2 regions of the Streptomyces sp. NBC_00016 genome follow, and region 1 is predicted to be linked to the other one. Evidence: riboswitches for the same ligand, from Rfam matches in the RefSeq annotation. Region 1 holds a riboswitch; the other holds the start of a gene.
The links. Region 1 has a riboswitch for thiamine pyrophosphate ahead of thiO (glycine oxidase ThiO). Riboswitches for the same ligand answer to the same signal wherever they lie in the genome.
Positions count from the first base shown of each region.

Region 1 (7,329 bases):
TCCTTGGAGTCATTGGCGTGGATCAGCTTCAGCCGGCCCTCGCCGACCGTGTCCACCAGTAGATCGAGGGTCTGGTGCATACCGGCCGGGCCGGTCAGATCGTGCCCGGCCGCGAAGATGTGGCAGGTGTCGAGGCAGACGCCCAGCTTGGGATGGGCGTCCAGCGCCTCGAAGTACGGCCCGAAGTCCCAGGTCCGGGAGCAGAGCGAGGCGCCCTGGCCGGCGGTGGACTCGAGCAGCAGGAACGGGTCGTCGTCGTGGGTCAGCTCGTCCAGCAGCGGCAGCAGGTACTCCCGCACCTGCTTCAGCGCCACCGACCGGTCCCGCCCGCCCGTCGCGCTCCCCGTGTGCACGACCACGCCCAGGGCGCCGATCTCCCGCCCGCGGCGCAGCGAGTGCCGCATCGACTCCACCGACCTCTCGGCCGTCGCCTCGGTGTGCGAGCCGAAGTTGATCAGGTACGGCGCGTGTACGTAGGCCGGGACCGACTGCGCCGCGCACGCCTCCCGGAAGGCCTCGTCCTGTCGCGGGTTGCCGACCGGAGTGGCCCAGCCGCGCGGGTTGGCGACGAAGACCTGGACCGTCTCGGCGTCGAGGTCGTGCGCGTACGACATGCCCACGTCGTGCAGACCGCCGGCCACGGGGACGTGACCGCCGATGGGGTTGCGGGAGGGGAGAGGGGCTGGAGAACTCACCCGTTCAGGGTGTCATGCCCCGCGCACCGCCCCGGCACCGCCCGGTCACCGGATGGTGATCGTGATCGTCGATCCCTTGGGCGCCGTGTCGCCGCCGTCCACGGACTGGCTCTTCACGGTGTCGCCGAAGAGCCCGAGCAGCCCCCGGTCCTCCTCGACCTCGAACCCGGACTGCTCCAGGAGTGACTTGGCGTCGTCGACGCTCGCGCCGACCACGTCCGGGACCTCGACCATCTCCGGTCCCTTGGACAGCGTCAGTGTCACCGTGTCGCCCTCGGCGGCCTCGGTGCCCTCCTCCGGGGTCTGTGTGGCGACCCGGCCCTTGTCGAACTCGGAGTTGACCTGCTCGGTGGCGACCTTCACCTTCAGACCGGCCTCCTCCAGCTCGGCCCTGGCGTCGTCCACGGCATCGCCGGTGACGTCCGGGATGGCGACCGGGGCGCCCTTGCTGACCACGATCGACACCGCCGTGCCCGCGCGGCGCTTCGTGCCCGCCTCCGGGTCGGTGCTGATCACGAAGCCCTTGATGACGTCCTCGCTGAACTCCTGGGTGACCAGACCCGGCTCCAGGCCGTCCGTCTTCAGCAGCTCCTCGGCCTTGTCCTGCCGGGAGCCCGTCACATCCGGCACCTTCACGATCTCCGGGCCGTCGGAGACGGTGAGCGTCACGGAGTCGTGCTTGCGGATCCGGGCGCCCGGATCGGGGTCGGTGTCCATGACGGTGCCGCGCTTCACGGTGTCGCTGTGCTGGTGCCGCACCTTGCCGACCTCGAGGCCGGCGGCCTCCAGCCGGGTCCTGGCCTCCGCCTCCTTCTGCGTCAGCACCGCGGGGACCTTGGTGAACTGGCCGGAGTTGATGTACCAGACACCGGCGCCCACGCCGAACACCAGCAGGACGGCGGCGACGAGCGCGAGCACCCCGCGCCGGGGCCGTGCGGTCCGGCGCCGGGGCGGCAGGGGCGGCCCGCTCTGGAAGCGAGAGGTGCGGTTGAGCGGGTCCTCGCCGTCGGCGGGGTCGTCGTCGTTGACGGGCAGCGGACGGGGCACGGTGAGCGAGCGCGGGATCACGCTCGTCCTGTCCTCGGCGTTGTCGTGCCCTGCGGAGACGGCCTGCGGCGGCACCGCGTCCAGCTGGTCCACGCTGAGCGGAGCACGCGCCTCCCGTACCAGCCCGAGCAGCGCGACGGCGTCGTACGGCCGGACGTCGGGGGTGCGGGCGGTGGCCGACGCCACGAGCTCGTCCAGCTCGAAGGCCATCCCGGGGACGAGGGCCGACGGCGGCGGGACGTCCTCGTGGAGGTGCTTGTAGAGCACGATCGCGGGGGAGTCGCCGTCGTGAGGTTTCTCACCGGTGAGCATCTCGTAGAGCACCACCCCGCACGCGTACACGTCGACGCGGGGGTCGGCGGCGCCGGGCTGCTCGATCTGCTCGGGGGCGAGATAGGCGACGGTGCCGAGCACGGCTCCCGTGGTGCTGGTCACGGTGTCGACGGACCGCACCAGCCCGAAGTCCGCGACCTTGACCCGCCCGTCGTCCCCTATGAGGACGTTCTCGGGCTTCATGTCCCGGTGCACGAACCCGGCCCGGTGCGCGGCGCCGAGCGCGGCCAGCACGGGCTCCAGGATGTCGAGCGCGGCCCGCGGCTGGAGCGCCCCGCGCTCGCGCAGCACGTCGCGCAGCGTGCATCCGGCGATGTACTCCATGGCGAGATAGACGTACGACCCATCGGCACCCTGATCGAACACCTGAACGACATTCGGGTGGGCGAGCCGGGCGACCGACTTCGCCTCCCGGATGAACCGCTCGACGAACGCCCCGTCGGCGGCGAGCGCCGGGTGCATCACCTTGAGCGCGAGCACGCGGTCCAGGCGGGTGTCCACGGCCCGGTAGACCGTGGCCATCCCGCCGACCGCGATCCGCGCCTCTACGCGATACCGGCCGTCGAGCAGCTGCCCGACCAGAGGGTCCTGAAGGGTCGTGTCCACGCAGGTGAGTGTACGAGCCGCCGCTGACACCTCCGCCGGTTCCACCGCGATCGCAGCGCGACTGGAGCCGACCTGTGACGCAACCCACGGGTCCCGCGACTCCCGTATCCGGAGACCGGACGGTAGCGCGGCGGAGGTCAGAACGCGGGGCGCTCGGGGTCCAGCACGGCCCGGCCCTCCACGGGCGAGGACGCCTCCGCGAAGTAGCGGGGCGGGATCCGTCCGGCGAGCCGGGCCAGCCTTCCCGCCTCGACGCCGGCCCGCATGGCCGACGCCATCCGCTCGGGGTCGCGCGCCCGCGTCACCGCCGACGCCAGCATCACCCCGGCGCACCCCAGCTCCATCGCCAGCGCCACGTCCGAGGCGGTGCCCGCCCCCGCGTCCAGGATCACCGGCACACGCGCGTGCTCGACGATCAGCCGGAAGTTGTGCGGGTTGCGAATGCCCAGCCCGGAGCCGATCGGCGAGCCCAGCGGCATCACCGCCGCGCATCCCACGTCCTCCAGCTTCCTGGCCAGCACCGGATCGTCGTTCGTGTACGGCAGCACCGTGAACCCGTCGTCCACCAGCGTCTCCGCCGCCTCCAGCAGCTCGATCGGGTCCGGCAGCAGCGTGCGCTCGTCGGCGACGACCTCCAGCTTGATCAGATCGGTGCCCAGCGCCTCCCGCGCGAGCCGGGCCGTCAGCACGGCCTCCCCGGCGGTGAAACAGCCCGCCGTGTTCGGCAGCACCCGGATACCGAGCCGCTCCAGCACCGACAGCACGGAACCGTGCACCGAGGGGTCCACCCGGCGCATCGCGACCGTCGTCAGCTCGGTCCCGGACGCCACCAGCGCCCGCTCCAGCACCTCCAGGCTGGGCGCACCCCCCGTGCCCATGATCAGACGGGACGAGAAGGACCTGCCTGCGAGGACGAAGGGATCGTCGGCCATGGCTCAGCCCCCCTGGACCGCGGTGAGGACTTCCACCCGGTCACCGTCGCGCAGCGCCGTGGACGGCCACTGCGCGCGCGGGACGACGGTCTCGTTGAGCGCGGCGGCCACTCCGGAGGGCGCCGGCGTCAGGGACCGTACGACGCTGTCGAGGGCCGTACCGGCGGCGAACTCGCGCCGCTCTCCGTTCACCGAGACCTGCACGGGGGCGTTCTCCCGGGCGTTCCCCCGGGCGTTCTCCTGGGCGTTCATGCGGGCTGCTCCGAGAGTGCGGCGGCGCCGAAGCGCCGGGGCGTGAAGGGACGGGCCTCGTCCGGGAGCTCCCCGGTGGCCAGGGCGTGCGCCATCGCGTCACCCGTCACCGGCGTCAGCAGCACGCCGTTGCGGTAGTGGCCGGTGGCCAGCAGCAACCCCGCCAGCGCCGTCGGCCCGAGCAGCGGCGCGTTGTCCGGGGACCCGGGCCGCAGCCCCGCGCGCGTCTCCGTGAGCGGCAGCTCGGTGATCCCGGGGACCAGCTCATGGGCGTCGCGCAGCAACTCGTACACGCCCCCCGCCGTCACCGTGGTGTCCCAGCCCAGCTCCTCGCTGGTGGCGCCCACGACCAGCTCGCCGTTCTCCCGGGGGACCAGATAGACCTGGCTGCCGCGCACCACGGCCCGCACGGTCCGGCTCAGGAACGGCGCGTACCGCGGCGGCACGGTCAGCCGCAGCACCTGGCCCTTCACCGGCCGTACGGGGGGCAGCACGTCCTGCGGCACCCCCGCGAGCCGACCGCTCAGGCTGCCGCCGGCGAGCACCACCTGCCCCGCCTCCAGGGCCGTACCGTCCGGCGTGACGACCCCCGTGGCACGCTCGCCCACGACGGACAGCCGCTCGGCCCGTACGCGGTGGAAGGCCACCCCGGCCCGCTCGCACGCGGCCACCAGCGCCGCGGTCAGCCGCCGCGGGTCGATCTGGTGGTCGCCGTCGACCCGCAGCCCGCCCCGCGCCCCGGGCGCCAGCAGCGGCTCCAGGCGCCGGCACTCCCGCCCGGACAGCCACTCCGACTCCAGCCCCGACTGCTGCTGAAGTGCGTGCAGTTCGCGCAGATGGGCGCGGTCGTCGGAGTCCAGCGCGACCGCGAGCGTGCCGCAGCGCCGGTAGCCGAGGTCGTGCCCGGTCAGCTCCGTCAGCTCGGCCGCGAACTCCGGATAGCGGCGGGCGGAGGCCAGGTTGAGGCCGAGCAGGGTCTGCTCGCCGTGGTGCAGTTCCGTGACGGCGGCCAGCATCCCGGCCGCCACCTGGGCGGCCCCGCCGCCCGGTGCCGGGTCGACCACCGCCGTGGCGAAGCCGCGCTGCGCGGCCCGCCAGGCCGTGACCAGCCCGATGATCCCGCCCCCGATGACGAGGACGTCTGACGTACGTGGAGACGACATGGGCGTCCAGCCCCTCCCTTCGCCGGCATGACCCGGATCAGGTTCGACGGTCGGAGGCCGCCAGCCTCCCTCTCAGCCCGGTGCGTCCGGACTCCCGCGTGTGCTCTAGGTTGGCCACCCTAGCCCGTGGTCCGGCGCCTCTGTAAGGGAGCCTTTCGTCATGCCCCGCTCGTTGGACGGCCTCGTCCTCGCGCCCGTCGCCGACCAGGCCCCGGGCCAGGTCGGCACCCGAACCCGCTTCACGTACCACGAGCGCGGCGGCGAGATCTGGGCGGAGTACGCGGGCGGTGACGTCGTACGCGGGCATCTGGTGGGTACCCGGGAAGGGGACCGGCTCGACTTCCGGTACGTACAGCTCAAGCACGACGGGACGACGTCCTCGGGGCACTGCGTCTCGACGGTCGTGGAGCTTGGCGACGGACGGGTGCGGCTCGAGGAGAGCTGGGCGTGGGAGTCGCAGGAGGGCAGCGGCACCAGCGTTGTGGAGCAGGTCACGGCGCACGACGGCTGACTGACGATTCGTCAGCCGCCTAAGGTGATCAGGTGAGCGAGCAGAGGCAGGAAGAAGGCGGTCCGTCCGGGCGGCGCGTGGTGGTCGTCGGCGCGGGCATGGCCGGGGTGCAGACCGCCGTGGCCCTACGTGAACAGGGCTTCGACGGCAGGGTGACGCTGATCGGCGCGGAGCCCCACCAGCCCTACGACCGGCCCCCGCTGTCCAAGGCCGTCCTGCTCGGCAACGCCGAGGGCTCCGCCTTCGACGTCGACTTCGAGGGCCTCGGCATCGAGCTGGTGCTAGGCCGCGAGGTCGGCGGCCTTCGCCCCGCCGACCACGAGCTGGACACCGAGGCCGGGCCCGTCCCCTACGACGTCCTCGTCCTCGCCACCGGCGCCGAACCGATCCGGCTGCCCGGCGCCGAGGGCGTGCCCGGCGTGCACCTGCTGCGCACCCTGGACGACGCCGAACGGCTGCGGCCCGTACTCGCCCGGCAGCACGACATCGTGGTCGTCGGCGCCGGCTGGATCGGCGCCGAGTTCGCCACGGCCGCGCGGGAGGCCGGCTGCGCGGTCACCGTCGTCGAGGCCGCCGGCCGGCCGCTGGCCGGGGCCCTGCCCGCCGAGGTCGCCGCCCCGATGGCCGCCTGGTACGCCGACAGCGGCATCGAGCTGCGCACCCACGCGCGCGTGGAGCGCGTCGAGCCAGGTGCGGTCGTCCTGGAAGACGGCTCCCGGCTGCCCGCAGGCGCCGTCGTGGTGGGCATCGGCGCCCGCCCCGCCACCGCATGGCTGGCCGGCTCCGGCGTCGCGCTCGGCGCCCACCGTGAGGTCGTGGCCGACGTCCATCTGCGGACCTCCGTGCCCGATGTGTACGCGGTCGGCGACTGCGCCTCCTTCCCTTCGGGGCGGTACGGCGAGCGGCTCCTCGTGCATCACTGGGACAACGCCCTCCAGGGACCGCGCACGGTCGCGACGAACATCGTCGGCGCCGCCACCGACGAACCCCTGGCCGTCTACGACCCCGTCCCGTACTTCTGGTCCGAGCAGTTCGGCCGCTTCGTCCAGTACGCCGGACACCACGCCGACGCCGACCGCGTGCTGTGGCGCGGCGACCCGTCGGGACCCGCCTGGTCGGTGTGCTGGCTGCGCGGGGACCGGCTGGTCGCCCTGCTGGCCGTGGGCCGGGCACGCGACCTCGCCCAGGGCAAGCGGCTGATCCAGGCGGGCACACCCATGAACCCCCGGCTCCTCACGGACCCGGCGAGGCCTTTGAAGGCGGCGACGGCGGCGGCCTGAGCACCTGGTCGGACCGGCCCGGTTTCCGACTGTCAGCGGCAGATGGCAGGCTTGTTCCCGTGACCGAGATTGACGCAAAGACCGATGCTCTCGTCCCCGCCTGGCTCACCGTGCCCGACATCGCGGAGATGCTCGATGTCGACGTGATCCGCGTCCGGCAGCTGATCAAGGACGGACAGCTCATCGCCGTACGCCGAGGCGAGAACCGCGCGCTGCACATCCCCGCCGCCTTCATCGACGAGGACAAGGTGGTGAAGGGCCTGGTCGGGACCCTGACCCTGCTGCGGGACGACGGCTTCAAGGACGAAGAGATGCTCGAGTGGCTCTTCACCCCCGACCCGAGCCTGCCCGGCACCCCCGCGCAGGCCCTGAGTGAGAATCGCGGCACGGAGGTGAAGCGCCGCGCCCAGGCGCTCGCCGTCTGACCCGCGTATTCGGACCGACACACGCGGCGTACGGGGGCGCCCGCTCCCGTACGCCACCGCACTGGGGGGACCTTCGTATGCCCGA
Region 1 covers NZ_CP108304.1:7,149,487-7,156,815, forward strand. Annotated here, with positions in the region: gene OG933_RS31535 (deoxyribonuclease IV) at 1-695, opposite strand, end outside; gene pknB (Stk1 family PASTA domain-containing Ser/Thr kinase) at 741-2,681, opposite strand; gene OG933_RS31545 (thiazole synthase) at 2,819-3,613, opposite strand; gene thiS (sulfur carrier protein ThiS) at 3,617-3,817, opposite strand; gene thiO (glycine oxidase ThiO) at 3,862-5,028, opposite strand; TPP riboswitch at 5,026-5,136, opposite strand; gene OG933_RS31560 (hypothetical protein) at 5,189-5,539, shown strand; gene OG933_RS31565 (NAD(P)/FAD-dependent oxidoreductase) at 5,572-6,819, shown strand; gene OG933_RS31570 (Rv2175c family DNA-binding protein) at 6,879-7,244, shown strand; gene thiE (thiamine phosphate synthase) at 7,322-7,329, shown strand, end outside.

Region 2 (7,329 bases), 4.0 Mb from region 1:
GCATGCCGTACTTCTCCACCGACACCACCGCCGCCCAGCGCGCCCTGGAGATCGACGCCGAGGCGCTGCTGATGGGCAAGAACGGCGTGGACGGCGTCTACGACTCCGACCCGAAGACCAACCCGGCGGCCGTCAAGTTCGACGCCCTCGGCTACGGCGAGGTCATCACCCGCGACCTGAAGGTCGCCGACATGACCGCGATCACGCTGTGCCGCGACAACAAGCTCCCGATCCTCGTCTTCGAGCTTCTGACCGAGGGCAATATCGCTCGCGCCGTCAAGGGTGAGAAGATCGGCACGCTTGTGGGTGAGCAAGGCAGCCGGTCCTGACCGGTAGAACCCCGTAGAACCCCGGTTCCGTACGACAACACCTGACCGGGGGACGGACCCTGGCCGGGGGATGGACAATGTCCTGCCGGTCGGGAACCGTGCAGGAAGAAGACGCGACGCAGCCGGCCGCCGCCTCCGCAAGGAACCGCAGCCGGGCCTACTCAAGACACGCAGGAGCAAGTGGTGATCGAAGAGACCCTCCTCGAGGCCGAGGAGAAGATGGAGAAGGCCGTCGTGGTCGCCAAGGAGGACTTCGCCGCGATCCGCACCGGCCGTGCGCACCCGGCGATGTTCAACAAGATCGTTGCCGACTACTACGGCGCACCGACGCCGATCAACCAGCTGGCTTCGTTCTCCGTGCCGGAGCCGCGCATGGCGGTCGTGACCCCGTTCGACAAGACCGCGCTGCGCAACATCGAGCAGGCGATCCGCGACTCCGACCTGGGCGTCAACCCGAGCAACGACGGCAACATCATCCGAGTGGTGTTCCCCGAGCTGACCGAGGAGCGCCGCCGCGACTACATCAAGGTCGCCAAGGGCAAGGGTGAGGACGCCAAGGTGTCCATCCGCGCGGTCCGCCGCAAGGCCAAGGACGCGATCGACAAGCTGATCAAGGACGGAGAGGTCGGCGAGGACGAGGGCCGCCGTGCGGAGAAGGAGCTCGACGACACCACCGCGAAGTACGTCGCCCAGGTGGACGAGCTCCTGAAGCACAAGGAAGCGGAGCTGCTCGAGGTCTGATGAACGACTCTTCCTGGGGCTCACCGCCACACGCCGGGTCGCGGGCCGGGTACTGGGGGCCCGTCGACCAGGGGCCTGTCCAGGGGGCCGCCCCGGCGGGTCCCGCGTACGATGCGCCTGAGGCGCAGCAGACTCGCCCCATGCCCATCGTCCCCGACGTACCCGCGCGCGGCGGAAACCAGGATGACGACCGGGGGGCCGCTCGGCCGGGCGGCCCCTTGTTCCCGGACCGGCCCTACGGCAACCAGCCGTACGGCGACGCCGCCCACGGCCACGACACACCGTCGGCACAGCCCCACGCGGCGGTGCCGCAGAATCCGGAGCCCATGCCCGACGCCTCTCACCCGGCGCCCGCACCCCAGAAGAAGAGTGCGGGCCGAGACCTGGGCGCGGCCATAGGGGTCGGGGTCGGGCTCGGTGTGGTGATCATCGCGTCGCTGTTCGTCGTCAAGGCCGTGTTCATCGGCGTGATAGCGGTCGCCGTCGTCGTCGGCCTGTGGGAGCTGACCAGCAGGCTGCAGGAGCGCAAGGGCATCAAGGCGCCGCTCGTGCCGCTCGCGGTCGGCGGTGCGGCGATGGTCGTCGCCGGATACGTCCGGGGTCCCGAGGGTGCCTGGGTCGCCATGGCCCTCACCGCGCTCGCGGTGCTGGTCTGGCGGATGACGGAACCGCCCGAGGGCTACCTGAAGGACGTCACCGCCGGCGTCTTCGCGGCCTTCTACGTCCCGTTCCTGGCCACGTTCGTCGCCCTGATGCTCACCGCCGACGACGGAGCGTTCCGCGTCATGATGTTCCTGGTCCTGACGGTCGTCAGCGACACGGGCGCGTACGCCGTCGGCTGGCGCTTCGGCAAGACCAAGCTCGCTCCGCGCATCAGCCCGGGCAAGACCCGCGAGGGCCTGCTCGGCGCGGTGTCGTTCGCGATGGTCGCCGGCGCGCTGCTGATGCAGTTCGTGATCGACGACGGCACCTGGTGGCAGGGTCTGCTGCTCGGCCTCGCCGTCGCGGCCAGCGCCACGCTCGGCGACCTCGGCGAGTCGATGATCAAGCGGGACCTGGGCATCAAGGACATGGGCACGCTGCTCCCGGGCCACGGGGGCATCATGGACCGCCTGGACTCGCTGCTGCCCACGGCTCCCGTGGTGTGGCTGATGCTCGTCCTGTTCGTGGGTTCCGGCTGACCCGCACCGCGCGACCGGCTCGTACGGGCCCTCTCCCTGTGCTTCGGGGAGGGGGCCCGTCGCCGTATGACCTGGCAGTTCTCCGCGCCCGGCCGCCGACGACCACGCCGCACGGCTCGCAGCCGGGGCCACGCATTCGATCTGAGACACTGGAGGGGTTATGCCTGCACCCGGAGAACTCACTTTCGTCGCCCCCCGCGGAGCCAAGAAGCCGCCGCGGCATCTCGCCGACCTCTCGCCCGCCGAGCGGAAGGAGGTCGTGGCGGAGATCGGGGAGAAGCCGTTCCGTGCCAAGCAGTTGTCGCAGCACTACTTCGCGCGTTACGCGCACGACCCGGCGGAGTGGACCGACATCCCCGCCGGTGCTCGCGAGAAGCTGCGTGAGGCGCTGCTGCCGGACCTGATGTCGGTCGTGCGGCATCTGTCGACGGACCAGGGGACCACCCGTAAGACCCTGTGGCGGCTGTTCGACGGCACGCTCGTGGAGTCGGTGCTGATGCGCTACCCGGACCGGGTGACGATGTGCATCAGCTCGCAGGCCGGGTGCGGGATGAACTGCCCGTTCTGCGCGACCGGACAGGCGGGCCTCGACCGCAACCTGTCCACCGCCGAGATCGTGCACCAGATCGTCGACGGGATGCGGGCGCTGCGGGACGGGGATGTCCCGGGCGGTCCCGCGCGGCTGTCCAACATCGTCTTCATGGGGATGGGCGAGCCTCTCGCCAACTACAAGCGGGTCGTCGGCGCCATCCGCGCGCTCACCGACCCGGCTCCGGACGGGCTCGGGATCTCGCAGCGGGGCATCACCGTGTCGACGGTCGGGCTGGTGCCGGCCATCCACCGGTTCTCCGACGAGGGCTTCAAGTGCCGGCTCGCGATCTCCCTGCACGCGCCGGACGACGAGCTGCGCGACACCCTCGTCCCCGTGAACACACGGTGGAAGGTGCGCGAGGTGCTGGACGCCGGGTTCGAGTACACCGAGCGGTCCGGGCGCCGGCTGTCCATCGAGTACGCGCTGATCCGCGACATCAACGACCAGGCCTGGCGTGGTGACCGGCTGGGGAGGCTGCTGCGCGGCAAGCCCGTGCACGTCAACCTCATCCCGCTCAACCCGACCCCGGGCTCGAAGTGGACGGCATCCCGGCCCGAGGACGAGAAGGCGTTCGTCGAGGCGATCGCCGCGCACGGGGTGCCGGTCACGGTGCGGGACACCCGTGGCCAGGAGATCGACGGGGCGTGCGGTCAGCTCGCGGCCACCGAGCGGTAGTCTGACCCCGGTATCAGGTACGACGTATCGGGTATCAGTACGTCCGTATCAGTACATCTTCATATTCCGACAGGGGAGCGCCACAGCGCTGAGAGTGCGGGAGAGTCCGCAGACCCTCTGAACCTTGCCCAGGTCATTCTGGGTAGGAAGTTCGGTCATCACTCAAGCTGTTGCGCCCTGCCCGGGCACCGGCGGAACCTTCCGCGGGTGCCCGGGCAGGGCCGCGTCTCTTCCTGGTCAACCCCAGGAGGAAATCCAGTGCACACCAGGACGTTCGTGGCCGCGGCCGTCGGCCTCGGCCTCGTCACGCTGTCCGCCTGCGGATCGTCGGACGACGACGGTTCGGCGGCGGAGTCCAGGACCGTCACCCTCGTCAGCCACGACTCGTGGGCCGTCTCCAAGAACGTGCTCGCGGACTTCGAGAAGAGTTCCGGCTACCAGGTGAAGGTCCTCAAGGACGGCGACGCCGGTCAGGCCGTCAACAAGGCCATCCTCACCAAGGACAACCCGCAGGGCGACGTCTTCTTCGGCGTCGACAACACGCTCCTGTCGCGCGCCCTCGACAACGGGCTGTTCCAGTCGTACGAGGCGAAGGGCGCGGACCAGGTCCTGCCCGCGTACCGGGCCGACCAGAAGAAGCACCGGGTCACGCCCGTCGACACCGGTGACATCTGCGTCAACTACGACAAGGCGTACTTCAGCGCGCACAAGCTGACCCCGCCCGCCTCCTTCGACGACCTCCTGAAGCCCGCGTACAAGAACCTGCTGGTCACCGAGAACGCCGCCACCTCCTCGCCCGGCCTCGGCTTCCTGCTGGGCACGGCGGCCGAGTACGGCGACGACGGCTGGGCGGACTACTGGAAGAAGCTGAAGGCCAACGGCGTGAAGGTGGTCGACGGCTGGGAGCAGGCCTACAACGAGGAGTTCTCCGGCTCCGCGGGCGGAAAGAAGGCGGGGGCCGACCGGCCGCTCGTCGTCTCGTACGCCTCCTCGCCGCCCGCCGAGGTGATCTACGGCGACCCCAAGCCGACCACCGCCCCGACCGGTGTCTCCACCGGCACCTGCTTCCGCCAGGTCGAGTACGCGGGTCTGCTGAGCAACGCAGCCAACCCCGAGGGCGGCAAGGCGCTCCTCGACTTCCTGCTCACCAAGGAGTTCCAGCAGGACATGCCGCTCAACATGTTCGTCTACCCGGTGCGGGAGGGGGCCGCGGTGCCGGCGGAGTTCACGAAGTACGGCCCGCAGGCCAAGGACCCCGAGACGCTGGACCCGGCGAAGATCGCCGACAACCGTGACGACTGGGTCAAGTCATGGACCTCGCTCGTACTGAAGTGACCGGGCGCGCGGCCCGCGCGGGGAACGCGGCGCGGCTCGGACTCATGGCCGTGCCCGTCGCGTTCTTCGCGGTCTTCTTCGCCTACCCGGTCGCCGCGATCGTCGCCCGGGGGCTCGGCTCCGACGGGGGCTGGCGCTTCGGGCGGCTGTGGGACGTGCTCGCGCAGGCCGACATCCGGCACGTCCTGTGGTTCACCACCTGGCAGGCGCTGGCCTCCACCGCGCTGACGCTCCTGGTCGCGCTGCCCGCCGCGTATGTCTTCGCCCGCCTGGAGTTCCCGGGCAAGCAGGTGCTGCGCGCCGTCGTCACCGTCCCGTTCGTGCTGCCGACGGTCGTCGTCGGCACGGCGTTCCTGGCGCTCGTCGGGCGCGGTGGACTGCTCGACGACCTGTGGGGCGTACGGCTGGACACCACGGTGTGGGCGATCCTGCTGGCGCACGTCTTCTTCAACTACGCGGTCGTCGTACGGACGGTGGGGGGATTGTGGTCGCAGCTCGACCCGCGGCAGGAGGAGGCGGCGCGGATGCTCGGTGCGTCCCGCCTGACGGCGTGGCGCACGGTCACCCTGCCCGCCCTGGGGCCCGCGGTCGCGGCCGCCGCGCTGATGGTCTTCCTCTTCACCTTCACCTCCTTCGGCGTGGTGCAGATCCTCGGCGGCCCCACCTTCTCCACCCTCGAGGTGGAGATCTACCGGCAGACCTCCGAGATCTTCGACCTGTCCACGGCCGCCGTCCTCACGATCGTCCAGTTCCTGGCCGTCGGCGCGATCCTCGCGGTGCACGCCCGGACCGTACGCAGGCGCGAGACCGCGCTGCGGCTGGTGGACGCGTCGGTGACGGCGCGGCGGCCGCGCGGCGCCGGGCAGTGGGCGCTGCTCGCCGCAGTGCTCGGCACGATCGCCGTGCTGCTGGTGCTGCCGCTGGCGGTGCTGGCGCAGCGCTCGCTCGACGCGCCCGGCTTCGCCTACTACCGGGCGTTGACCAGCGACGACGGGAATGTCTTCCTGGTCCCGCCGATCGACGCGATCGGCAACTCGCTGCAGTACGCCGTCACCGCGACCGCGATCGCCGTGGCCGTCGGCGGGCTCGCCGCGGCCGCGCTCACCCGACGGGACGCCGGCCGGCTGGTCCGCGGCTTCGACGCGTTGCTGATGCTGCCGCTGGGCGTCTCCGCGGTGACCGTCGGCTTCGGGTTCCTGATCGCGCTCGACGAGCCTCCGCTGGACCTGCGCGGTACGTGGATCCTGGTGCCGCTCGCGCAGGCGCTGGTCGGCATCCCGTTCGTCGTACGGACCATGCTGCCGGTGCTGCGGGCGGTGGACCAGCGGTTGCGTGAGGCGGCGGCCGTGCTCGGGGCGTCGCCCTGGCGCGTGTGGCGGGAGGTCGACCTGCCGCTGGTGTGGCGGGCGCTGCTCGTCGCGGCCGGGTTCGCCTTCGCGGTGTCGCTGGGGGAGTTCGGGGCGACGGTGTTCATCGCGCGGCCCGACAACCCGACGCTGCCGGTCGCCGTGGCGCGGTTGCTCGGGCGGGCCGGCGAGCTGAACTACGGCCAGGCGATGGCCCTTTCGACGATTCTGATGGTGGTGTGCGTGGTGGCGCTGCTGGTGCTGGAGCGACTGCGGACCGACCGGACGGGGGAGTTGTAGATGCTGCTGGAACTGGAGCGCGCCACCGTGCGGTTCGGGGGGCGGCCCGTGCTCGACGCCGTCGATCTCTCGGTGGCCGAGCACGAGGTGGTGTGTGTGCTGGGGCCGAGCGGCAGCGGCAAGTCGACGTTGCTGCGGGCGGTGGCCGGGCTCCAGCCGCTGGACGCCGGGCGGGTGCTGCTCGACGGACGCGACCAGGCGGGGGTGCCCGCGCACAAGCGGGAGCTCGGCCTGATGTTCCAGGACCATCAGCTGTTCCCGCAGCGGGACGTGGGCGGCAACGTCGCCTTCGGGCTGCGGATGCACGGCATGCCCAGGATCCGGCAGGGCGAGCGGGTGGCGGAACTGCTCGAACTGGTGGGGCTTCCGGGCGCGGCGGGCCGTGCGGTGGCCGCGCTCTCCGGTGGGGAACAGCAGCGGGTGGCACTGGCCCGGGCCCTGGCGCCGCGCCCCCGGCTGCTGATGCTCGACGAGCCGCTCGGCCAGCTCGACCGGTCGCTGCGGGAGCGCCTGGTCGTCGAACTCCGGGAGCTGTTCGGCCGGTTGGGGACGACCGTGCTGGCGGTCACCCACGACCAGGGCGAGGCGTTCGCGCTCGCCGACCGGGTCGTGGTGATGCGGGACGGGCGGATCGCCCAGTCCGGTACGCCTCTCGAGGTGTGGCAGCGGCCGGCGGACGCGTTCGTGGCGCGTTTCCTCGGCTTCGACAACGTGGTGGAGGCGACCGTCACGGAGGAGGCCGCGGTCACTCCGTGGGGCAAGGTGCCGGTGCCTCCCGGGTCGGCGCAGGGGGCGCGCACGCTGCTCGTCCGGCCCGCCGGTGTGCGCCT
Region 2 covers NZ_CP108304.1:3,118,710-3,126,038, reverse strand. Annotated here, with positions in the region: gene pyrH (UMP kinase) at 1-329, shown strand, start outside; gene frr (ribosome recycling factor) at 513-1,070, shown strand; gene OG933_RS13615 (phosphatidate cytidylyltransferase) at 1,070-2,251, shown strand; gene rlmN (23S rRNA (adenine(2503)-C(2))-methyltransferase RlmN) at 2,412-3,518, shown strand; TPP riboswitch at 3,580-3,685, shown strand; gene OG933_RS13605 (thiamine ABC transporter substrate-binding protein) at 3,777-4,853, shown strand; gene OG933_RS13600 (ABC transporter permease) at 4,829-6,499, shown strand; gene OG933_RS13595 (ABC transporter ATP-binding protein) at 6,500-7,329, shown strand, end outside.
Region 2: it holds a riboswitch for thiamine pyrophosphate, as region 1 does, so the genes downstream of both, OG933_RS13605 (thiamine ABC transporter substrate-binding protein) here and thiO (glycine oxidase ThiO) in region 1, are expected to answer to the same signal.